Regions from separate parts of the Bacillus sp. H1a genome, predicted to be linked through region 3. Evidence: riboswitches for the same ligand, from Rfam matches in the RefSeq annotation. Region 3 holds a riboswitch; each other region holds the start of a gene.
The links. A riboswitch is a leader RNA that binds a small molecule or an ion and turns the genes downstream of it on or off. The one in region 3 is predicted to bind S-adenosylmethionine.

Region 1: it holds a riboswitch for S-adenosylmethionine, as region 3 does, so the genes downstream of both, U860_RS0124250 (cyclase family protein) here and metI (cystathionine gamma-synthase/O-acetylhomoserine thiolyase) in region 3, are expected to answer to the same signal.
Region 2: it holds a riboswitch for S-adenosylmethionine, as region 3 does, so the genes downstream of both, mtnK (S-methyl-5-thioribose kinase) here and metI (cystathionine gamma-synthase/O-acetylhomoserine thiolyase) in region 3, are expected to answer to the same signal.
Region 4: it holds a riboswitch for S-adenosylmethionine, as region 3 does, so the genes downstream of both, U860_RS0116830 (LLM class flavin-dependent oxidoreductase) here and metI (cystathionine gamma-synthase/O-acetylhomoserine thiolyase) in region 3, are expected to answer to the same signal.

Annotation. Positions count from the first base shown of each region.
Region 1 covers NZ_AYMH01000055.1:44,627-50,182, forward strand. The annotation lists gene U860_RS0124230 (FAD-dependent oxidoreductase) at 1-344, shown strand, start outside; gene U860_RS0124235 (aromatic acid/H+ symport family MFS transporter) at 484-1,797, shown strand; gene U860_RS0124240 (nucleotidyltransferase domain-containing protein) at 1,800-2,582, opposite strand; gene U860_RS0124245 (PRK06851 family protein) at 2,696-3,805, opposite strand; SAM riboswitch class I at 3,955-4,067, shown strand; gene U860_RS0124250 (cyclase family protein) at 4,155-4,787, shown strand; gene U860_RS0124255 (hypothetical protein) at 4,825-5,208, opposite strand; gene U860_RS0124260 (ATP-binding protein) at 5,438-5,556, opposite strand, start outside.
Region 2 covers NZ_AYMH01000052.1:9,153-14,708, forward strand. The annotation lists gene U860_RS0123315 (pyridoxal phosphate-dependent aminotransferase) at 1-632, opposite strand, end outside; gene U860_RS0123320 (carbon-nitrogen family hydrolase) at 732-1,511, shown strand; SAM riboswitch class I at 1,580-1,721, shown strand; gene mtnK (S-methyl-5-thioribose kinase) at 1,810-2,991, shown strand; gene mtnA (S-methyl-5-thioribose-1-phosphate isomerase) at 2,988-4,046, shown strand; gene U860_RS0123335 (YvrJ family protein) at 4,117-4,278, shown strand; gene U860_RS0123340 (3-hydroxybutyrate dehydrogenase) at 4,384-5,160, opposite strand; gene U860_RS0123345 (PadR family transcriptional regulator) at 5,358-5,556, shown strand, end outside.
Region 3 covers NZ_AYMH01000005.1:134,664-140,219, reverse strand. The annotation lists gene metH (methionine synthase) at 1-547, opposite strand, end outside; gene U860_RS0103680 (bifunctional homocysteine S-methyltransferase/methylenetetrahydrofolate reductase) at 547-2,379, opposite strand; SAM riboswitch class I at 2,449-2,558, opposite strand; SAM riboswitch class I at 2,763-2,876, shown strand; gene metI (cystathionine gamma-synthase/O-acetylhomoserine thiolyase) at 2,971-4,083, shown strand; gene metC (cystathionine beta-lyase) at 4,080-5,243, shown strand; gene U860_RS0103665 (cysteine hydrolase family protein) at 5,474-5,556, shown strand, end outside.
Region 4 covers NZ_AYMH01000037.1:74,793-80,348, reverse strand. The annotation lists gene U860_RS0116850 (ATP synthase subunit I) at 1-331, shown strand, start outside; gene dhaQ (DhaKLM operon coactivator DhaQ) at 435-1,433, opposite strand; gene dhaS (dihydroxyacetone kinase transcriptional activator DhaS) at 1,447-2,019, opposite strand; gene dhaK (dihydroxyacetone kinase subunit DhaK) at 2,198-3,949, shown strand; SAM riboswitch class I at 4,243-4,349, shown strand; gene U860_RS0116830 (LLM class flavin-dependent oxidoreductase) at 4,432-5,490, shown strand; gene U860_RS0116825 (alpha-L-glutamate ligase) at 5,483-5,556, shown strand, end outside.

The sequences.
Region 1 (5,556 bases), on a different contig from region 3:
TCCACTCGAATCCGGACATAAAATCATTCCTTACACAAAACATCGATGTTGCTAAACATTTAATTGAAGGGAAAATTGAAATTGCTTTACGTAAACCAGAAGATCTTGAAGTTGGCGAAGGATCTGTTGTACGTGTCAACGGTAAACGCGCAGGTGCCTATAAAGACAAAGAAGGAGAATTACATATTGTCGATACAACTTGTACGCACCTCGGCTGTGAAGTTGAATGGAATAACGGTGATTGCACTTGGGATTGTCCTTGCCACGGATCTCGCTTTTCAATTGATGGGGACGTTATCGAAGGCCCAGCAGATCAGCCATTGAAACGAGTTGATAACGAGTAAAAAAATAAAGAAGTTCAACGGAAATCCCGTTGAACTTCTTTATTTTTATGAAGATTTTTCAGATAAATTCCGACAAAAGAAGGAAAATGTTAGCATTCAACAAAATAATATATTAATTTACAAAAAAGAGGTGAATACTATGCAACCTTCTGCTCCACCTCATCTAGAATCTACAAAAACTACCTTTTCAAGCTCTATTACAAAACTTGTTGTTTTTATTTGTTGGCTAGCCATTCTAGCTGACGGATATGATTTAGGTATTTACGGTGCCGTTCTACCAAAGCTCCTAGAGGACAATAGTTGGGCCCTATCACCAGCTCACGCTGGAACAATTGCCAGCTATGCTTTATTTGGGATGTTTATTGGTGCTATTCTAGTTGGAACCATTACAGATCTAATTGGACGAAAATGGACACTCATATGCTGCCTAGCCCTTTTTTCTATTACAATGGGCTTAGCTGCAATTGCTCCTTCTCCGGAATTATTCGGGCTATCTCGATTTATCGGAGGAATTGGATTAGGTGGTGTTATCCCAACAGCTTCGGCACTTACTGTTGAGTATTCACCCCAAAAGCGACAATCTTTTATTTATGCACTTATGTTTACCGGCTATCCTTTAGGTATCGTACTAGGCGCCATTTTGTCCATGTTTATGTTAGAAGATTTCGGATGGAGAATTATGTTTGGAATCGGAATGATTCCGCTACTTCTCATTCCTTTCATTGTTCGTTATTTACCTGAGTCCATTCAATTTTTGCTGTCACGTAATCGGCAAGAAGAAGCGAAACAAATTCGTGATCGTTTTCAAATTGAATTACATGTAAGAAAAGAAATTCCTCAAACATCATCTAGTATACAAAAGAAAAACGGATTCCTTACATTATTCTCAAAAGAATACATGAAAGCAACTCTACTTTTCTGGACCACTTATATAATGGGAATGTTTTTAATATACGGTTTAAACACTTGGCTACCACAGATGATGCGCCAAGCAGGATATCCACTTGGATCTAGTTTATCATTTCTACTTATGCTAAACATTACTGCAGCTATCGGTGCATTATTTGCCGGGGCAATCGCGGATCGTATAGGAGCCAAAATTGTTATCAGCATCTCCTATCTTATGGCGGCCATATGTATCGGACTATTAACAATTAAACCATCCATTACAATCATTTATCTTTTAATTGGTCTTGCTGGAATTGGATCAGTCGGTATTACTCAAATATTAAATGCGTATGTAACACAATACTTCCCATCGCATATCCGAGCCACCTCTTTAGGCTGGGGACTTGGCCTTGGACGAATTGGCGCAATCGCCGGTCCAGTTCTTGTTGGTATTATTATGACAATGCAATATGACCTGGCATGGAATTTTTACTTATTTTCATTTGCAGGTCTTATCGCAGCCATCTCTGTTTTCTTTATTCCTACAAACAAAAAAAGAGCATAAACTTACTTGTGCTCTTTTTTGTATACTTCAAACAACATATTTCGAAATAATGTATTTAAGCTTTCAATATCGATGCCTAGCCCCTTTTCAATCCCTTTCACGTATTGCTGATAATAATCAATTTGCTCTTCTAAAAATTGATTTAACACATTAATTTTTAGACCAATATCCAATTCAGTACCCGCTTTTTTCTTTATTAGCAACTTTTCAATTTCATTCAATACAATAGGCTCTACTGATAGTTCCGTAATTAACCGGTCAAATTCTACAGGGGGCAATGTCCCTTTCTCTTCTAACCATTTACAGGCTAAAATAGGACGTAATACGTAAAAGTACTTTTTCAACTTTACATTTTCACCTTGTAAAAATTCACGATAGTTTTTTGAAGCCATATGTAAGTAATGATATATTGTTGATTTCGGATCAAAATCCTTTTCACTCATTTGCTGAAGTTGTTCCGGAAGATTAGAGTTTTTCGAATAAAAAATCGGTGATCGAACCCATTCAAGTAACGCTGGATTTGACTTTGCAAATAGTTGCAATGCCTTTTTAATATCCCAACCACTTATGTCTAAATCATCGCTAATTGGATATTCAATTACATCACGTTTATCATGAATTGATAAATACCACTCTACAGGACGTATATAGACAAACCTAACATCATAATCACTATCTTTCGACGGAAATCCCCACGCCCTGCTCCCTGATTCTACAGCAAATAAAATTTTCACATCATTCTCTTTTTCAATTCTTTCTAATTCTAATTCAATTTTCCCTTTCATTTCATACCCTCCCTATTTTTTGATCATTTCCCTGGAAATTCGACAAATGTACTTCTAATTTTACTACATACTAAAATAGCTGTCAGAAAATTCCCGACAGCCCAACAAAACACTTATTTTTTCTTTTCAATTACAGCAATTGCAATTCGTTCAATCTCTTTTTGAATTTCTTCTTTATATGCATCGACTTTTGAAAAATCCATAGCAGCAATATAAATTCGTTCTAATTTATCACGAACTGATTTTGCCTTCGCTAAGAAAGACATCGCCTCATTCATTTTTGTTTTATACTGAATTGAAACGTCGCGAATTTCCGTAGCATACTTCTCATCTGTCCCTGGTGTAACAATGAGATCATACATATCAATAATTTCATCACCTTCACGACTTGGAAAATATTCATGCGGTGCTGTGCTATCAAAAATTGCAAATCCTAGTTCCCTTACAATAATCATATCGAGACTATTTGGATCAAATCCACAATGATACACTTCTACTTCAAAACCTTTTTCTTCTGCTGCCTTGGCTAATTTTTTAAGCATCGTTGATTTCCCGGAACCTGGGCGACCTTTTATAAAATAGCGATGCGGCAGTCCTTCTGTTAAATTAGGAACGAAATCAACCGCTCCCTTCGGTGTAGCAGCCCCTAAAAAACGGTGTTTCACAATTGATTTATCTCCACTTTTATCTGCAAATAGTTTCTGTATAAGTTGATCTGTTAATTCGTTTGCTTTATTAAAATCAATGTTATTAATATATATTTTCTCCCACTCATCATGTATAACTAACGCTTCTTTAAAACATCCATAAGCTGTTTGAAAGGCTTTACTTGCTTCTGAAACGAATCGTTCAATCTCTAATTTCTGCTTTCTTAATTTATTTGAGTCCCAAGCAACCCCTAAATTTATATACTCTTCTACAACTCCAGGCATTTTCGGCTCAATAACGTGTGGCGATGTCCCATCGACAATTCCTACATTTAACTTCGGAATAATTACACCGTCAACTGACTTATTGTCAGAAGAACAATGTAAAAATTCAATATTATATCCTTTTTCAGCCCATTCACGCCCAATTGCTTTTATTAAAGAAGACTTCCCTGTTCCTGGACCGCCTTTTAAAATAAACAACCTATCTAGCCCTTTTAAACTCTCTTCATACAAGCTATAAAATCCTCTAGCTGTATTTCCACCAGCAAAATAGTTCAATACATTCCCTGTCACTGCACCCACCCCTTCGCAGCATTCTACTTACATAAGCTACAATATGCGAGATACTTTATTTGGGTGAATACCTATTTTGTATTGCACTAAAAAAGGAAATGAATTACAATTAAATAAACAAAAAATTCCGAACCTTAAAACTGAATATACCTTTATCAAGAGAGGCAGAGGGACCGGCCCTTTGAAGCCCAGCAACCTCAGTTTATAAAAACTGAATAGGTGCTAATTCCTGCAAAATGCTTTGCATTTTGGAAGATAAAACTTAACTACTGTATGTAAAGCTCATCTTTCTTGATTATGGAAGATGAGCTTTTTATTATTTTAAAAACATATATTGGAGGTATTTAGGATGAAAGTAATTGACCTATCACAAACGTTTGAAAACAATATGTCTCAATTTCCTGGAACACCTAAAATCCAACTAGAAGCAATTACAAGTGTTGAAGAGACAGGATATCAAGTTACAGATTTTCATTCTGTCGTTCATGTCGGCACTCATTGCGATGCTCCTGCGCATTTTATTTCTGGTGCAACAACAATTGATCGATTACCCCTTGATCAATTTGTAGGCGAAGCTGTTCTTATCGATGTAACTCATGTTCAAGAACGAAAGTTGCCTAAGGAAGTACTAAATACCACCGACATAAAGGAAGGAGATATTGTTATTTTCCATTCTAATCTATCTAATAAATGGAACACGGAATCTTATGCGAAAGAAGCATTTTATCTTTCCGAAGAATTAGCTGAAGAACTAGTTAAATTAAAAATAAAATCTGTCGGTTTAGATTTTATTTCTCCTGATGAAGTAACTACAGAAACATCACCTATTCATCACATATTACTAGGGAATAACATTTATTTAATTGAAAACTTAACAAATCTAGATTCCATTAAAACGAAGCGCTTCTTTTTCTCAGCAGCACCTTTAAAAATTAAAAATAGTGATGGTGCTTTTGCCAGAGCATTCGCCGTTATTTTTTAAAATAAGAACTACTTGAGGACAACAAAAAAAGCAAAGATCACTTTTGACCTTTGCTTCTATATTTTTTATTTAAGTTAAGAAAGAATTGTTCCACCCGTGGGCGTACCCAAGCTAAATAATCTTTATCTTTCTTCTTTGTACAAGCTATCTCTTCTCCATCTACCATTCCGACAAGTTCTAGCTCTAACATTTGCCTCGTGAATGCTAACATGTCTACTTCTTCTGCCGGATACTCTTCTTTTAATTTCTCCTCAATTTCTCCCAATAAAAAACCGTCACGCATCATTGCTAGTGCATCAATCCAAAGTGGCGGCATTTCATATTTTTCTCCTGTAATCGTATCTTTTACAATATAATTCTTTTGCTCTTTTCGAAATTGAATCGTGTGTAAACATACAGCCGAATTTAATGTTAATTCCATCATACCACCCCTTTCATCATATCTGCATAGAAAAAAGGATGCGCGTGCACCCCTTCTTTTCTTTTCATAACACTACCGAACCGTTACACGAGCTCAAAGCTTCATGTCGATATTTTCCTCCATTATAAACGAAGTGTTTTATAAAAAAAACCCTTCTTGAAACATTTTATAAAATGTTTATATTTACACAACAAGAGCACTTTTCTGAAAAATTTTTTCTTCTAATGCACTACGCTGTTGGTAAATAAATTTTCACTTTCGTTCCTACGCCCATACTACTTTGAATTACGATACTCCCTTGATGTTCTTCAATAATTTTATATGTAATCATTAACCCAAGACCTGTAC
Region 2 (5,556 bases), on a different contig from region 3:
CCGTATGCAAAATCGTGAACAACTAATATATTATGCTTATTAGCGAAATGAATTGTTTCATCAAAGAATTCTTTTGATGCTACAGCCCCAGTTGGATTATTAGGGTAGTTCAAAAACATTAACTTTGTTTGTTTGGCAATAGAGTCATCTATTTTTGAATAGTCCGGTAAAAAATTATTTTCTGAGACAAGTGGCATTATTTCAAAGTGTGCTTTTGCTAAAGAAACACCAGATAAATAATCTGGATACCCTGGATCTGGAACGAGAATAGTATCACCAGGGTTTGTAAAACAAAGTGGTAATTCAACGAGTCCAGCTTTTCCGCCAAATAAAATAGCGACTTCAGTAGCGGGATTTACTGTCACTCCGTATTCACGTTCATAAAACGTGGCAACGGCTTCTTTTAAGCTTTCATGTCCGCGAAATGGCGGATATTTATGATGAAGGGTCTTTTCTGCCGCATCTTGTAAAGCCTTTACGATATGCGACGGTGTTGGTTGATCTGGATTTCCTTGGCCTAGATTAATAACATCGTGACCAGCTGCAACGACTTTGTTAACTTTTGCAACAAGTGAAGCGAAAAATTGTGTCGGCAATGATGTTACTACCTCGGAAGGTTGAAAATTTTTCATACTTTCCACCTCTTTTGAAAGTTGTTACAATTCTAGTGACAAATGATATAATCTTTCCAGTATTTTGTAAAGAAAAAAATAATGAATGGGGCTGACAAAATGAAAGTCGCATGTATTCAAATGGATATCGCATTTGGGGATGTGGAAAAGAATATTGAAAATGCAAAAAAACAAATAAGCGAAGCTATGAAAGAACAGCCAGATGTTATTGTACTGCCAGAATTATGGACAACAGGTTATGATTTAACGAGGCTTTCTGAGATTGCGGATAGGAATGGATTGGAAACGAAAGATATGTTGAAAGAATGGTCAAAACAATATGGTGTACATATTGTTAGTGGTTCTATAGCAAAGCAAACGAAGCAAGGTGTTACAAATACGATGTATGTTTTAAATCGCGAAGGGCAGCTAGTAAATGAATACAGTAAAGTGCATTTATTTCAGCTTATGGATGAACATAAGTATTTAATCGCTGGTAATGGAACAGGTGAATTTACGCTAGATGATGTAGAGTGCGCGGGAGCAATTTGCTATGACATTCGTTTTCCAGAGTGGATGCGTGTTCATACTGCTAAAGGCGCAAAAGTTTTATTTGTTGTAGCAGAGTGGCCGTTAGCCCGTTTAGCACATTGGCGCTTGCTTTTGCAAGCGAGAGCAGTTGAAAACCAGTGTTATGTTGTGGCGTGTAATAGAGCAGGAAAGGATCCGAATAATGAGTTTGCAGGTCATTCTTTAATTGTGGATCCTTGGGGTGAAGTTGTTGTAGAGGCAAGTGAAGAGGAATCTATTTTATTTGGAGAGCTTAAACTCGAGAAAATTAAAGAAGTACGTAAAGGAATTCCAGTGTTTGCTGATCGCCGTCCAGAATTATACAAATAAAATGTTGACAAGTGATTTTTATTCTTGGTATAGTCTTCATCATAAAGTTGAAAATTCAAAAAATACAACTCTTATCAAGAGCAGGTGGAGGGATTTGGCCCGATGAAGCCCAGCAACCGACCGTAATACCATTGTGAAATGGGGCGTTTATTACGCCAAAAAGGCACGGTGCTAATTCCAGCAGAAAGTAAACTTTCTGGCAGATAAGAGGGGAGAAGATAAACTTCAAACCTCTTTCTTCGTGGAAAGAGGTTTTTCTTATGTTGAAAAACCTCTGAATTTAAAGGAGGAGAAGACGGTGGGATATTATTCATTAACAGAAGAAACAGCTGTGCAATACGCAAAAGAACATGGATATTTTGAAAAGAAAGCAACTGTAGTCTGCTATGAAATTGGGGATGGCAATTTAAATTACGTCTTCAAATTAGATGATGGAGAGAAGACGATTATAATAAAACAAGCACTTCCATATGCAAAAGTAGTTGGTGAGAGCTGGCCACTGTCTATAAAAAGAGCGACAATTGAAAGTAAAGCACTGCAAATTTTTGCGAAGTATGTACCGGAATACGTTCCAGAAGTATACAGTCATGATGAGAAGCTGGCAGTAACAGTAATAGAAGATCTATCAAGGTTGACAATTACAAGAAAAGGATTAATAGACGGAGAAGAGTATCCGCTTTTATCCCAGCATATCGGTCGTTTTCTAGCACATGTTTTATTTTATACTTCAGATTTCGGCTTACGCTCAGAAGAGAAAAGAGTGTTGGATGGCACATTTGTTAATCCTGATCTTTGTAAAATTACAGAAGATTTAGTGTTTACAGATCCATTTGGTCATTATGATACGAATGATTATGAGCCAGATTTGAAACTAGTAGTTGATGAACTTTGGAGTGACAAAACTTTAAAATTAAAAGTAGCGCAGCATAAATATAAGTTCTTAACGAGAAAAGAAGCGCTCATTCATGGGGATTTACATACTGGTAGTATTTTTTCATCACCTGCTGAAACGAAAATAATTGATCCAGAGTTCGCAACTTATGGCCCGTTTGGATTTGATTTAGGTCAATTTATTGCAAATTTATTGTTAAATGCGTTATCGCGAGAAGAGGAAAAAAGAAATGTGTTGTTTTTCCATATAGAGAAGACATGGAGTTATTTTGTAGAGGCTTTTACGAAGTTATGGATTGGAGAAGGTGTAGAAGCATATACGAAAGAAAAGCAATGGTTACCAATTATTTTGCAAAACATTTTTAGTGATGCTGTTGGATTTGCCGGATGTGAACTTATTCGTAGAACAATTGGCTTAGCGCATGTAGCTGATTTAGATGAAATAGCAGATAAAGAAAGAAGAATCCAAGCTAAGAAACAAGCACTTTACTTAGGAAAAGAACTATTAAAATATGAATCAAAGAGCGCAGATATTCAACTGTTTCGAACATTATTTCAACATACAGTTTCAGGAGGCATAAAGGCATGAGTACAATTATTACTGTTCCGAGATCTATAAGTTGGAAAGGCGATGCCATTGCGGTATTAAATCAAACCAAACTACCGCATGTCACTGAATACAAAACATTAACGACTATTGAAGAGGTATGGAAAAGCATCATTATGTTAGAAGTACGCGGAGCACCTGCAATTGGAATTGTAGCTGCGTTTGGTTTGGCACTTGCGGCAAAGAAATACAATACGCCAAATATCGATGAATTTCAAAAGAAGTTTAATAGAGATTGTAATTATTTAGGGACATCACGTCCGACGGCAGTGAATTTATTTTGGGCAATCGATCGTATGAGAGAATCTATTCGAGAGATTGCTACAATAAAAGAAGCACAAAAAATATTAGAAGACGAAGCGCTTCGCATTCAGCAAGAGGATGAAGAGGTGTGCCGAAGTATTGGAGAACATGGTTTAACATGTTTTAAAGACGGTGATAAAATTTTAACAATTTGTAATGCAGGGAGTATTGCAACTGCTAGATATGGTACCGCATTAGCACCGTTTTATATTGGGAAAGAGAAAGGTGTGCATTTACATGCGTATGCGTGTGAAACGAGACCAGTGTTACAAGGTGGTCGTTTAACGACATGGGAATTAGAGCAAGCAAACATTGATGTAACGCTTATTACGGATAATACGGCAGCTCATGCAATTCGAACGAAAGAAATTAATGCAATTATCGTAGGGGCAGATCGAATCGTTGAAAATGGTGATACTGCTAATAAAATAGGAACATTAAATTTAGCTATATTAGCAAAGTATTTCGGTATCCCATTTTATGTTGCAGCTCCGTTATCTACATTTGATATTACGAAACAAACAGGTGCTGAAATTGTCATTGAAGAAAGAGACGAAACAGAAGTTACGAAAATTTTTGGGAAACAAGTGGCGCCAATAGGTACTCCTGTATTTAATCCTGCATTTGACGTGACACCACATGAATTAATTACAGGTATTATTACTGAGAAGGGTATTTTAAGAGGGGATTATAAAGATGAAATTATGTCATTATTTAAAAAACAAGCTAATTAATAATAGCTTGTTTTTTTATGCCTAAAGTTTTCTTTTTCCCTTATTTATGTAATGAAGGGAGGAGAGAAGGATGGAAGAGTGGATCTCGATGATAGGTAATGTGGGGTTTCCGATTGTTGTAACATTATATTTACTACATCGTATTGAAAGTAAATTAGATGGAGTAATTGTTGCAATTGAAAAACTCCCGCAACAATTACTAAAGTATGAAGATCCTCGCGATAGAAAATAGAATAAAGTTTGCTCTTTGTGAGCAAACTTTATCCCGCTATGTACGGGATAATAATCAGTGAGGATGGACAAAATCCTCACTGATTAAAGTTTCACGTTATTTCTCTTATTGAGCAGTATAACCACCGTCGATAACGACAGCTTGACCAGTTATACCTTTTGCTTTTTCACCAGCTAAAAATATAGCATAATCAGCAATTTCTTGTACTTGTAACAATCTTTTCTGTGGTACGAGTGGATAAATGACAGCTTCTAAAACATTTTCAAGTGGTACATTCCGTGTAGTTGCTAAGTCTTGTAGTTGATTGCGTACAAGGGGGGTATCAACATATCCAGGGCAAAGAGCATTTACAGTAATTCCATGAGTTGCTCCCTCTAAAGCAGCCACTTTTGTTAATCCAATTACTCCGTGTTTCGCACTATTATAAGCAGCTTTTCCAGCAAATCCGATAAGGCCGTTAATAGAAGCAATATTAATAATTCGCCCATATTTTTGGTTCTTCATAATAGGAAAGGCATGCTTAATTGCGATAAACGGAGCAATCTGCATAATTTTAATAAGAAGTTCAAACTTATCCGTTGGAAAATCTTCAATTGGTGAGACATGTTGCATTCCGGCGTTATTAATTAATATATCTAATGAACCGAAATGAGTAACTGTTTGAGAAATTGCTGCTGCAATTTCTTCTTCGGAGGTAACGTCACATTTTAAACCGATAGCTTGAAAACCTTCTTTTTGCAATTGTTCAGCAGCTTCTTTTGCACGATCTTCAAGGCGATCACTAATGACAACTTTTGCACCTTCTTTTGCGAAAGCATTTCCCATTTCATAACCAATACCGCTCGCAGCACCTGTTAAAAAAACAACTCGCTTTGTAACCATGATGAAAAACACTCCTTCATAATAAAGTGAAATTTTAATCAGTGGAGGGCATCCCGCACTGATTATTAGCCCACAAATAGCGGGTAAATAGTTCTCTTATTGCTCTATTTAGAGAAGTGATAATGAAATTCCTGCAAACATTTGGAAATAATGTCGTTAGCTATCTTGTAAAACAAGATAGTGGGAGGATTTGAATTATGTCGACAAGTCAAATGCTAAAAGGGATTTTAGAAGGTTGCCTCCTTGCTATTATTTCTGAAGGTGAAATATACGGTTATGAAATGAGTGAAAAACTAGCGAAATATGGTTTCACAATGGCAAGTGAGGGAAGTATTTATCCGTTATTAATACGAATGCAAAAGGAAGGATTAATAACAAGTGTAATGAAGGAATCTC
Region 3 (5,556 bases):
CTATTTTGTTTAGTTCTTCAAACGCCGATTGAATTCCAATATACGCAGCCTTTACATTACGCATATCTTGACTCGTCTCAACGAGCAATACATCAACTTCTCCTCTTAATAACCCTCTCGCTTGCCTTGTATATGCTTCGATTAACTCTTCAAAAGTCACACCGCCTGTAACACTAATCGCTTTCGTCGTTGGTCCCATCGCTCCCGCAACATATACTTCTTTCCCGCTTTCTTTAACCGCTTGCTTCGCCAAAAGCGCTGCCCTTTCGTTTAACTCTTCATCTAAATGAGACAATGCATAATCACTTAGTACAATATTAGTTGCACCAAACGTATTTGTTTCAATAATATCTGCACCAGCTTCAATATAAGCTTTATGAATCTTTAAAATAACATCGGGTCTTGTTTTTACTAAATATTCATTACAACCTTCGTATTCTTCTCCTCCAAAATCTTCCGCTGTTAATTCTTCTTGTTGGATCATCGTTCCCATTGCACCATCTAATATTAAAATTTCATGTTGTAATCTCTCTTCTATTCGTTTCATCAATTAATACCTTCTTTCACTTCTTGGTTTTCTCTCACATATTTCACGAGATGTTCTGTAATTTCATATTTTAAAAACGGTGTAATAAGATAAATACCGTTAAAATATTTCATCGCCTCATCAATTAATTGTTGTGAAATACGAATTCCTTCTTCGATAGCTGCCTCTTTCGTTTCATGTCCATCCATTCTTTTCCTTATTTCTTCTGGAAGAGTAATACCCGGCACTTCAAAATGAAGAAAATCGGCATTCCGCTTACTTACTAACGGCATAATTCCAATAAAGATAGGTTGTTCCAAATGCTTTGTCGCTTCATATAATTCTTTAATTAAAGCTACATCATAAATCGGCTGAGTTAAGAAGTATTCTGCTCCAGCATCTATTTTTCTTTCCATTCGTTTTACCGCTGCTTTTAAATGTCTTACATGAGGATTGAATGCACCTCCGACAGAAAATCTTGTTGCCGGGCCGATTGATTTCCCTAAAATAGAACGACCGTCATTCATCTCTTTAATCATTTTAATTAGCTCGATAGATGACAAATCATATACAGAAGTTGCACCTGGGAAATCACCAACACGCGCTGGATCACCAGTTAAAGCTAACACTTCCTCCATACCTAATGCTGATAATCCAAGCAAATGAGACTGCAGTCCAATGACGTTATGATCTCTACACGTTAAATGCGTCAATACTGGAATATCATGTTTCGTTAATAATGCACCCATAGCCATATTAGAAACGCGAGGAGATGCTAATGAATTATCTGCTAGAGTAATAGCATCCGCTCCAGCCCTTTTCAGTGCTCTTGCCCCTTCAAAGAATCGCTGCGTGTCTAACGTTTTCGGTGGATCTAATTCCACTACAACTGTCGTTTGTTTCTTTGCCTTCTCCGCGAGAGTAACATGAGCTCTCGAACGCTTCTCGTGTGTATGGACCACTTTAGGCCTTGGAATCGTCTCCTTTGCTATTACGGGTGCAATATTTGCAATAGCACGTTTCATTCCTGCAATATGTTCCGGGGTAGTACCACAACAACCGCCTAATAAACGAATACCTTGTTCAATAAATTCTGGTGTCATCTCTTCAAAATATGCTGGACTTCCCTCATACACGTAACGCCCCTCCACATAATTTGGGAGACCTGCATTCGGATATGCTGATAAATAGCCATCTTGAGGGATCGATATCATTTTGAAAGCTTCCGTCATATGAAGTGGTCCTAGTTGACAGTTCAATCCAACGACATTTGCACCGTAATCTAAAAGCTGTTTTAATATTTCATTTACATCATTCCCATTTTGAGTCGTACCTGCCTCATGTAACGCTAACTGAGCTACAATCGGAATATTCGTTTGTTTACGCAATACTTTAACGGCATGCAATATTTCAAATTCATCATAAAAAGTTTCTAATAGTAATCCATCAACCTGTTCTTCTAGTAAAGCACCTGCCTGCTCAAGTAGCATAAATTCTCGCTCTATATCAGTCGTTGTAACAGCTCCAATATGTTTCATACCGCCAATTGTCCCTAAAATTGCATTCCGCTCTGTTACTGATGCTTTCGCAAGCTTCACCGCCGCTTTATTAATTTGGACAACTTGATTTTCCAAGCCATACATACGTAATTTCGCTTCATTTGCCCCATACGTATTCGTTTGAATAACATCCGCTCCAGCAGATACATATTGTTTATGGATTGATATAATTAAGTCCGGATCAGACAAATTCAATTCTTCAAAACTACTTTGTAAACCATGCGAATGTAATAACGTTCCAACCGCACCGTCACCTATTACAATTCCTTTTGATAATAAATCTAGTAATTTCACGTATCTCCCTCATTTCTATCAATATAAAAACCCCTCTTCACTTTGAAGAGGGGGACATAATTGTTCCTCCTCTTATTATGCAAAACATTCGTTTTGCAGGTATTAGCACCGTTTCAAACTTTTCGTTTGAAGGTTGCCGGGTTTCACAGGGCCTTTCCCTCCACCGCTCTCAATAAGAGTTTGTCTTTATTATTTTATTTATGTAGCTAAAAGGAAATGCGCTCCCCTTTTAACAATTCTTGTTAATTTTTTAATAAATTTAGCATGCACAAAAATAAAAGTCAATGACACTTGCGGAAAAATAAAAATTATTTAAAATAGAGTTGCAATTCAATTATCTTTTGTTGTAAAGTTAAAAACATAATAAAAATTTCATACGAACATTCTTATCTAGAGAGGTAGAGGGACTGGCCCTATGACGCCTCAGCAACCATTAACGTTCATTCGTTAATAAGGTGCTAATTCCAGCAAATTGTGAAAGATTTGACAGATGAGAAGAAGACTCTATTCAAACCGAAAGCCTTCTTCTTAGAAGGCTTTTTTTATTTTACATTCACATAGCCGTTCACTTTACAAAGGGGGAATTTTCACATGTCAACAATCGAAACAAAACTAGCACAAATCGGGAATCGTAGCGAAACTACAACAGGAACTGTTAATCCACCAGTTTATTTCTCAACTGCTTATCGGCATGAAGGGATTGGTAGATCCACAGGATTTGACTATTCAAGGACTGGAAATCCAACTCGAGGTCTTTTAGAACAAGCAATCGCAGACCTAGAAAATGGCGATCAAGGTTATGCCTGTAGCTCAGGAATGGCAGCTGTTCTCCTTGTCCTTTCACTATTCCGTTCCGGAGATGAGCTTATCGTATCTGAAGACTTATACGGAGGAACGTATCGTCTATTTTCCGAACATGAAGAAAAGTGGAATGTTCGATGTAGATACGTAAATACACAATCTATTAAACAAATTGAGCAAGCTATCACAACTGAAACAAAAGCTATTTTTATAGAAACCCCGACTAATCCACTAATGCAAGTTACTGATATCGCAGCTGTCGCAAGTGTAGCAAAAAGGCATGGGCTACTTCTTATTGTAGACAATACATTCTACACACCTTATATACAGCAACCATTAACAGAAGGTGCCGATATCGTCCTTCATAGTGCAACGAAATATTTAGGCGGGCATAACGATGTACTAAGCGGACTGGTCGTTGCGAAGGGGAAATCACTTTGCGAGGAGCTTGCTCATTATCATAATGCTTCTGGGGCTGTCTTAAGTCCATTTGATTCATGGCTATTAATCCGCGGCATGAAAACTTTAGCACTTCGCATGAAACAACATGAAGAAAATGCTCATGCAATTGTTGCATTTTTAAATGATGAAGATGGTGTGACAGATGTATTTTATCCAGGAAGAGGCGGTATGATTTCGTTTCGTCTTCAAGATGAAACTTGGATTAATCCTTTCTTACAATCTCTATCCTTAATTACATTTGCTGAAAGTCTTGGCGGCGTCGAGAGTTTAATGACTTATCCAGCAACGCAAACTCATGCCGATATTCCAGAAGAAGTTCGAACAGCACGCGGTGTGTGTAATCGTCTTCTCCGTTTTTCAGTCGGCATCGAAAATAGCAATGACTTAATTCAAGACTTAAAACAAGCAATTAAACTTGTAAAAGAAGGTGTAAGAATATGAGTTATTCCGTAGATACGCTTTTACTGCATAATCAATATAAGCATGACTCACAAACAGGAGCTGTTAACGTTCCCATCTATAACACATCAACATTTCACCAGTTTGATGTAGATACTTTCGGAAAATATGACTATAGTCGATCTGGTAATCCAACACGTGAAGCTCTTGAAGATATCATTGCTTTATTAGAAGGTGGAACAAAAGGATTCGCCTTTGCATCAGGCATTGCAGCAATTTCTACTGCATTTCTCCTTCTTTCGCAAGGTGACCATGTTCTTATTTCAGAAGATGTATATGGCGGCACTTATCGAATTGTTACTGAAGTTCTCTCCCGTTATGGTGTTTCACACACATTTGTTGATATGACCAATTTAGAAGAAGTGAGACAAAATATTAAATCGAATACAAAACTCTTTTACATCGAAACACCTTCTAATCCGCTATTAAAAGTAACGAATATTCGTGCCGTTTGCGAATTAGCGAAATCAATCAATGCTCTTACATTTGTAGATAATACATTTTTGACACCACTATTTCAAAAGCCGCTTGATCTTGGGGCCGATGTCGTACTTCATAGTGCAACAAAATTTATTGCTGGTCATAGCGATGTCACCGCCGGATTAGCTGTCGTAAAAGATGAAGAGCTCGCTCAAAAGCTTGGCTTTCTACAAAATGCTTTTGGTGCTATTTTAGGACCTCAAGATTGTTCTCTCGTGCTTCGCGGTCTGAAAACATTGCATGTACGTCTCGAACATTCAGCTACCAATGCCAATAAAATTGCACATTTTTTACAAGAGCACTCTAAAGTTCAAAATGTCTATTATCCTGGATTACAATCACATCTTGGCTATAGTATTCAACAATCTCAAGCAACATCGGCTGGGGCTGTTTTATCTTTCACCTTACAATCCGAAGATGCACTGCGCCAATTTTTATCGAAAGTTAAATTACCCGTTTTTGCGGTTAGTCTAGGAGCTGTTGAATCTATTCTTTCATATCCAGCAAAAATGTCACATGCAGCTTTATCACAGGAAGCACGTGATGAAAGAGGGATTTCCAACTCATTACTTCGTTTATCGGTTGGTCTTGAAAATGTTAACGATTTAATATCTGATTTCGAGAATGCTCTTTCTTATGTAGAAGAACCTATAAATGCATAAATGAAAGAAACGAAGCTGTGTACGAATAATAAAATTTCCCAACAAATAAAATAGTTTTTAAAAGATGATATGAAATTGAATTTTCATATCATCTTTTAATGTTTCCTAGTACATTGAATGCTTTTTGAATTTTTTGTATCCTTCTATAGTTCATTACAAAACAAGAGTGCATAATACATCCTCAAATGATAGAATTATTAATATATTGTAAAGTGAAAGAGGTAAAAATAATGGAGACTTGTGCAGATGTTTTAATCGTTATCGATTTACAAAATGGCGTATGTTACAACGGAGACCATTTATTTGATTTACA
Region 4 (5,556 bases), on a different contig from region 3:
TTGTTTGCTGGGCGTAATGTTATTGGGGTGGCTTATGACACCTTTTCCAGCCCATTTTGTAGGGATAAGCATCGGCCTTTTGGTTAGTATGTACTGTGTTTGGATTTTAGGAAGGCGTATTGAAAAGTTTGGAGATAGCATTGTAAAAAAAGAAAAAGCACCGATGCTTGGAATGGTTAATCGATTTGCAGCCGCAATACTTGGTGCGATTATTATGTATGAAATTGAACACCACAATTTCATGTGGACATTTGCTGCTGGAATTATGGGTGGTTATTTTTTAATTGTGATTAATTTAGGATATTACAGCATGAAAGATGCGAAGAAATAGAATAGTATAAAATTTTGGGGGTCCACTTAAAGTAGCCACAATCTTTTCATAAACAGATTGTGGCTGTTTTTATTAATATTTCTGGTGGAAAGTACTGAAGTGGTTACCAACCACCCACACTAACATCTGCCTTCAACCATTTCTCCCAATCCAAATCCTCTATCTTAAGAAAACTCAACGAAACACCTTTCATATCTAAAGAAGTTAGCAGAGTACCGACTTTTACGAACTTTATGTGTAAGCCTTCCAGCTCGCATAAACGGCGAATGTCGTTTGCGAAAATGTATTGTTCCATTAATGGTGTCGCACCTAATCCGTTAATGAGGATCGCAAAGTTGTCACCTTTTCTCCAGCGGTAAATGCTTTTTAGTTTGTTCATAAGTTCAATTGCTAATATTTCAGAAGAAGATAGTGCTTCTTTACGGTATCCTTTTTCGCCGTGGATGCCGACTCCGTAAAAGACTTCATCGTCGTTTAATGTGAATGAAGCTTTTCCTTGTACTGGATCGTGTGCAGGTGAAAGGGCGACTCCTAATGTGTGTAAGTTTTCGATTACAGAACGACCAAGTGCTGTTAGTTCTTCTAAAGAATGGCCTTCAAGAGCGGCTGCACCTAGTATTTTTTGAACAAAAACAGTGCCAGCTACGCCGCGTCTTCTTTTATTAAAGGAAGCATCATCTTCAATTGAAACGTCGTCATTTACGATGATGTGGTCAATTTGTCTTCCTTCTTCTTTTGCGATTTGTTCTGCTGCTAGAAAGTTTTCTACGTCGTCTTTAAAGTTTTTAATGATGAATAAAATACTTTTGTCTTTTGGCATGAGGCGAGTTGCCGCTACAATTTGTTCCACTGTAGGCGGAGTGAAGATACTTCCGTTTACTGCCGCTGTAAGCATTCCTTTTCCTACATAACCAATATCGGCTGGTTCATGTCCGCTACCACCGCCGCTTATAATGGCAACGTTTTGTTTCATGTCTGCGATATCTTTTACATAAATGATGTTATGTGTTTCGTCGTAATTTACTTTGTCGTTATGTTCAAAATAAAAGCCATGCAGCATGTCTTGAACAATATTTTCTACATCATTCATAATTTTTTTCATTGTTCTTGCCACCTTATGATTTGTCTGCTGATTGCTCGAGTAAAAGTAGTAATTGATTATTTATCATATTTTTCATGAGAGAAGACATAATGGATGGATCGACTTCACATTTACTTTCAATCCAATCTTTTATCGTCCCAACGAAGCCGTGACTATAAAAAGAGGCAATCGTATTTTTCGTTTCATTAGAAAGAGTTAGTCTGCAACTCATTGATAGTTCATCAATAATCTTCATATATAAGTTTTTCGTATGCTCAAATAAATAGTGATTAAATGAGTTTTGCTCAATGACTTTAAATGCATTTCGGTAAAATTTTTGATTTTCATAAAAGTAATCAAATAATAAATCGAAAATATTTTCCCATTTCTCATAGTCGAGAAAGTCTATAATGTTTTCTTTCGTTTCTTCTCTATAAATCCAGCTTAATAGTTCAAATTTATCTTTAAAATGATAATAAAAAGTTTGCCTACGCATTTGACAGTGTAACATAATATCGCTCACTGATATTTTATGAAATGACTCTGTTTCCATTAAATATTTTAATGAGTTCGCGATTATCTTTTTAGAAATTATAGAAGAGGTCATCTGAATCATCCCTAGAATGTTATTAATATAAAAATCCTATCCATAAATGAGAGCGGTGTCTTTAGACAGATTGTCCATTTTGTCCGTTTACTATAAAACGCTTTCATTTTAACATGAGTAGTAAGAAGAAGATTTCAAATATATCACAATATATTAAAGGAATTGAGGGAGAATCACAATGAAAAAGATTATGAATAAACCTGAAACATTAGTAATGGAAATGTGCAACGGAATGGTTATGGCTCATCCAGAGCTTGAGTTTTTGAAAAAGTATAAAGTCATTAAGAAGAAAGAAATGAATGAAAATAAAGTAACGTTAATTAGCGGCGGCGGTAGTGGTCATGAGCCAGCGCATGCAGGGCTAGTCGGAAAAGGAATGCTAGATGCAGCAGTGTGCGGAGATGTGTTTGCTTCTCCTTCGCAAATTCAGGTATATCAAGCGATTAAAGAGACGGCTAGTAAAAAAGGTACGTTATTAATTATTAAAAATTACAGCGGCGATATTATGAATTTCAAAAACGGAGCGCATTTAGCGACTGAAGATGGAATTGAAGTAGACTACGTAAAAGTGGATGATGATATTGCAGTAGAAGATAGTCTGTACACAGTAGGGCGCCGCGGTGTTGCGGGAGTTATTTTAGTGCATAAAATTGCCGGCGCAGCAGCGGAAGCAGGTATGGATTTAGGAGCGGTGAAAGCTGTCGCAGAAAAAGCAGCGGCTAATGTGCGTACAATCGGTTTAGCGTTAACTTCTTGTACAGTTCCAGCAAGTGGATCACCTACTTTTACACTTGGTGAAGATGAAATGGAATATGGCGTTGGTATTCACGGCGAACCAGGAATTAAGCGTGAAAAAATGATGTCAGCAGATGAATTAGCTAACCGTATGACAAACGATTTAATAAAAGACTTAGGAGTAAAAGATGGCGAGGAAATCGCGCTTCTTGTAAATGGTTTTGGCGGCACACCACTTCAAGAACTTTATCTATTTAACAATGCAGTTACGCGAGAATTAGCTGCTAGAAACATTAAAATTAATAGAGTGTTCGTCGGTAATTATATGACAAGTATTGATATGGCTGGTATGTCTTTAACGGTAATGAAGTTAGATGATGAGCTGAAAACGTTATTATCAAAAGAGTGTAATACACCAGCATTTAAAGTCGATGGACCAGTTGAGAGTGTAGAGTACGTGAATGTGCTTGAAGAGACAGAAGAGAAGGAAGTTTCCTTTGAATTAGAAACAGCAGAAGAACACGCTGTTATTAAAGATAATGTCATTACATTAAACAACATGATTTATCTCGTTGATAAAATGAGCGACGTTATTATTAAAAATGAAGTACCGTTTTGTGAGTTAGATACACATGCAGGTGACGGCGACTTCGGAATGAGTGTGGCAAAAGGATTTAAGCAATTAAAACGTGAGTGGCATTCTATTGTAGAACAAGAGAATGTAACGATCGGATCATTCCTTGACGGTTGTTCAATGATTATTATGGAACATTGCGGTGGCGCTTCTGGTCCAATTTGGGGCGGAGCATTCCGCGCAGCTAGTAAAGCAGCAGGTGAAAAACGTGAGCTAACAGTTGGAGAATTCGCTGAAATGTTGCAAGCGGCACTTCAAGGTATACAATCTATCGGTGAAAGATCGTTCGGTAGAGGAGCGGTAGTTGGTGATAAGACGCTTGTTGATGCACTTGCTCCTTGTGTAGATTCTTGGATCGACAGTGCTTCAAACGGTACAGACGTGAAAACTGCCTTTGAAAAAGGAGCAGAAGCAGCGGTTAAAGGAGCAGAGTATACGAAAGAAATCGTCGCTCGCATGGGCCGCGCCGGTACAGTTGGTGAAAGAAGTTTAGGATATCCAGATGCAGGTGCACATGCGCTTGGGGTTATCTTTACGGAGATTGTGGGTAGTTTGAAATAGAAATTAGAAGATCCCTTCTACCTTAAGGTGGAGGGGATTTTTTAATATAGTTGATTGATATTTGGATAGAAAGCTGATATGTAAGCATTTAAAGTTGGAAAATTAGTCACATTCTTTGTATTTTTATAGTTTGCTTTAATCATCTAAGTTATTAGATGTTTAAGCTGACTTTGGAAAGAAAGTAGTTAAACTTAATTAAGGAAGATATATCATTATAATACTCATCGGAAAAATAGGTATTAAGTGTTGATTTTTATTATTCTGACGATTATAATAAATAAAAAAACAAATAATTCTTATGTTGAGAAGTGGAGGGACGGGCCCTATGAAACTTCGGCAACCTCGTATTAGACGAAAGGTGCCAAATCCTGCAGGTGAAAAAACACCTGAAAGATAAGAGCGGTTCACTTAGTAAAGAAAGCTACTCTTATTTCAATAAGAGTAGCTTTTTTTATGACTAAAAGATGAAGGAGGAATATGTAGTGGAGTATGGTTTTTGGTTACCGATTTTTGGGGGATGGCTTCGAAATATAGATGATGAATCTATGCCGCCTACGTTTGAGTACGCAAAACAAACAGCGCAAGCGGCAGAGCGATTAGGTTTTTCAACAACGCTTATTGCAGAATTAAACTTAAATGATATAAAAGGTGTTTCAGCACCAAGTTTAGAAGCATGGACAACCGCGGCGGGACTTGCTGCAGTAACGGATCGATTAGAGATAATGACAGCTGTAAGACCTGGCTTCCACAATCCAGCAGTTACAGCGAAAATGGCAGCGAATATCGATCAATTAAGTAATGGCCGTTTTACATTGAATGTAGTTTCAGCATGGTGGGAAGAAGAAGCGAGGCAGTATGGTGGGGTATTTACCGCACATGATGAAAGGTATGATCGAACAGAAGAATTTGTAACAATTTTGAGAGAGCTTTGGAAGGAAGAGGTATTTTCTTATGAGGGGAACTTTTATGAGGTTCATAATACACATTTAAATCCAAAACCTGTGCAGAAACAAGGAATTAAGATCTATGCAGGTGGTGAGAGCGAGCGAGGGAAAGAGGTAATTGTAAAACACGCGGATGCATATGTAATGCATGGGGGAACAGTGGAAGAGGTGTGTGTGAAAATAGAAGATATGAAGAATCGTAGAAAGAAAGTAACAGGGGAGCCATTGCAGTCATTCGGGCTCGCGGCGTACGTCATTTGTCGTGATACCGAAGAAGAGGCCTTGGAAGAATGGAGACGAATAACGGATGTGAAAGATGATGCTTTAGGTTATGCGGGTTATCAAGATTTTATTAGTAAATCACATTTGGAACAGCAAGTGAAGCTGAATGATTACTCCGTATCTAATCGTGGGTTACGCCCTAATCTAATTGGAACACCAGAACAAATTGCAGAAAGGATACTTGCTTTTGAAAAAGTGGGTGTTACATTATTACTTTTGCAATTTTCGCCACAGCTTGAAGAAATGAAACGATTTTCTGAAAAGGTGATGCCATTAGTTGAATTGAAAAGAAAGGAATTGATTACAAATGAGTAAAATTTACATATTACATGAGAATAAGGAATGGACGGATCATTTGGTGAAAAGGTTGGAAGAACAAGA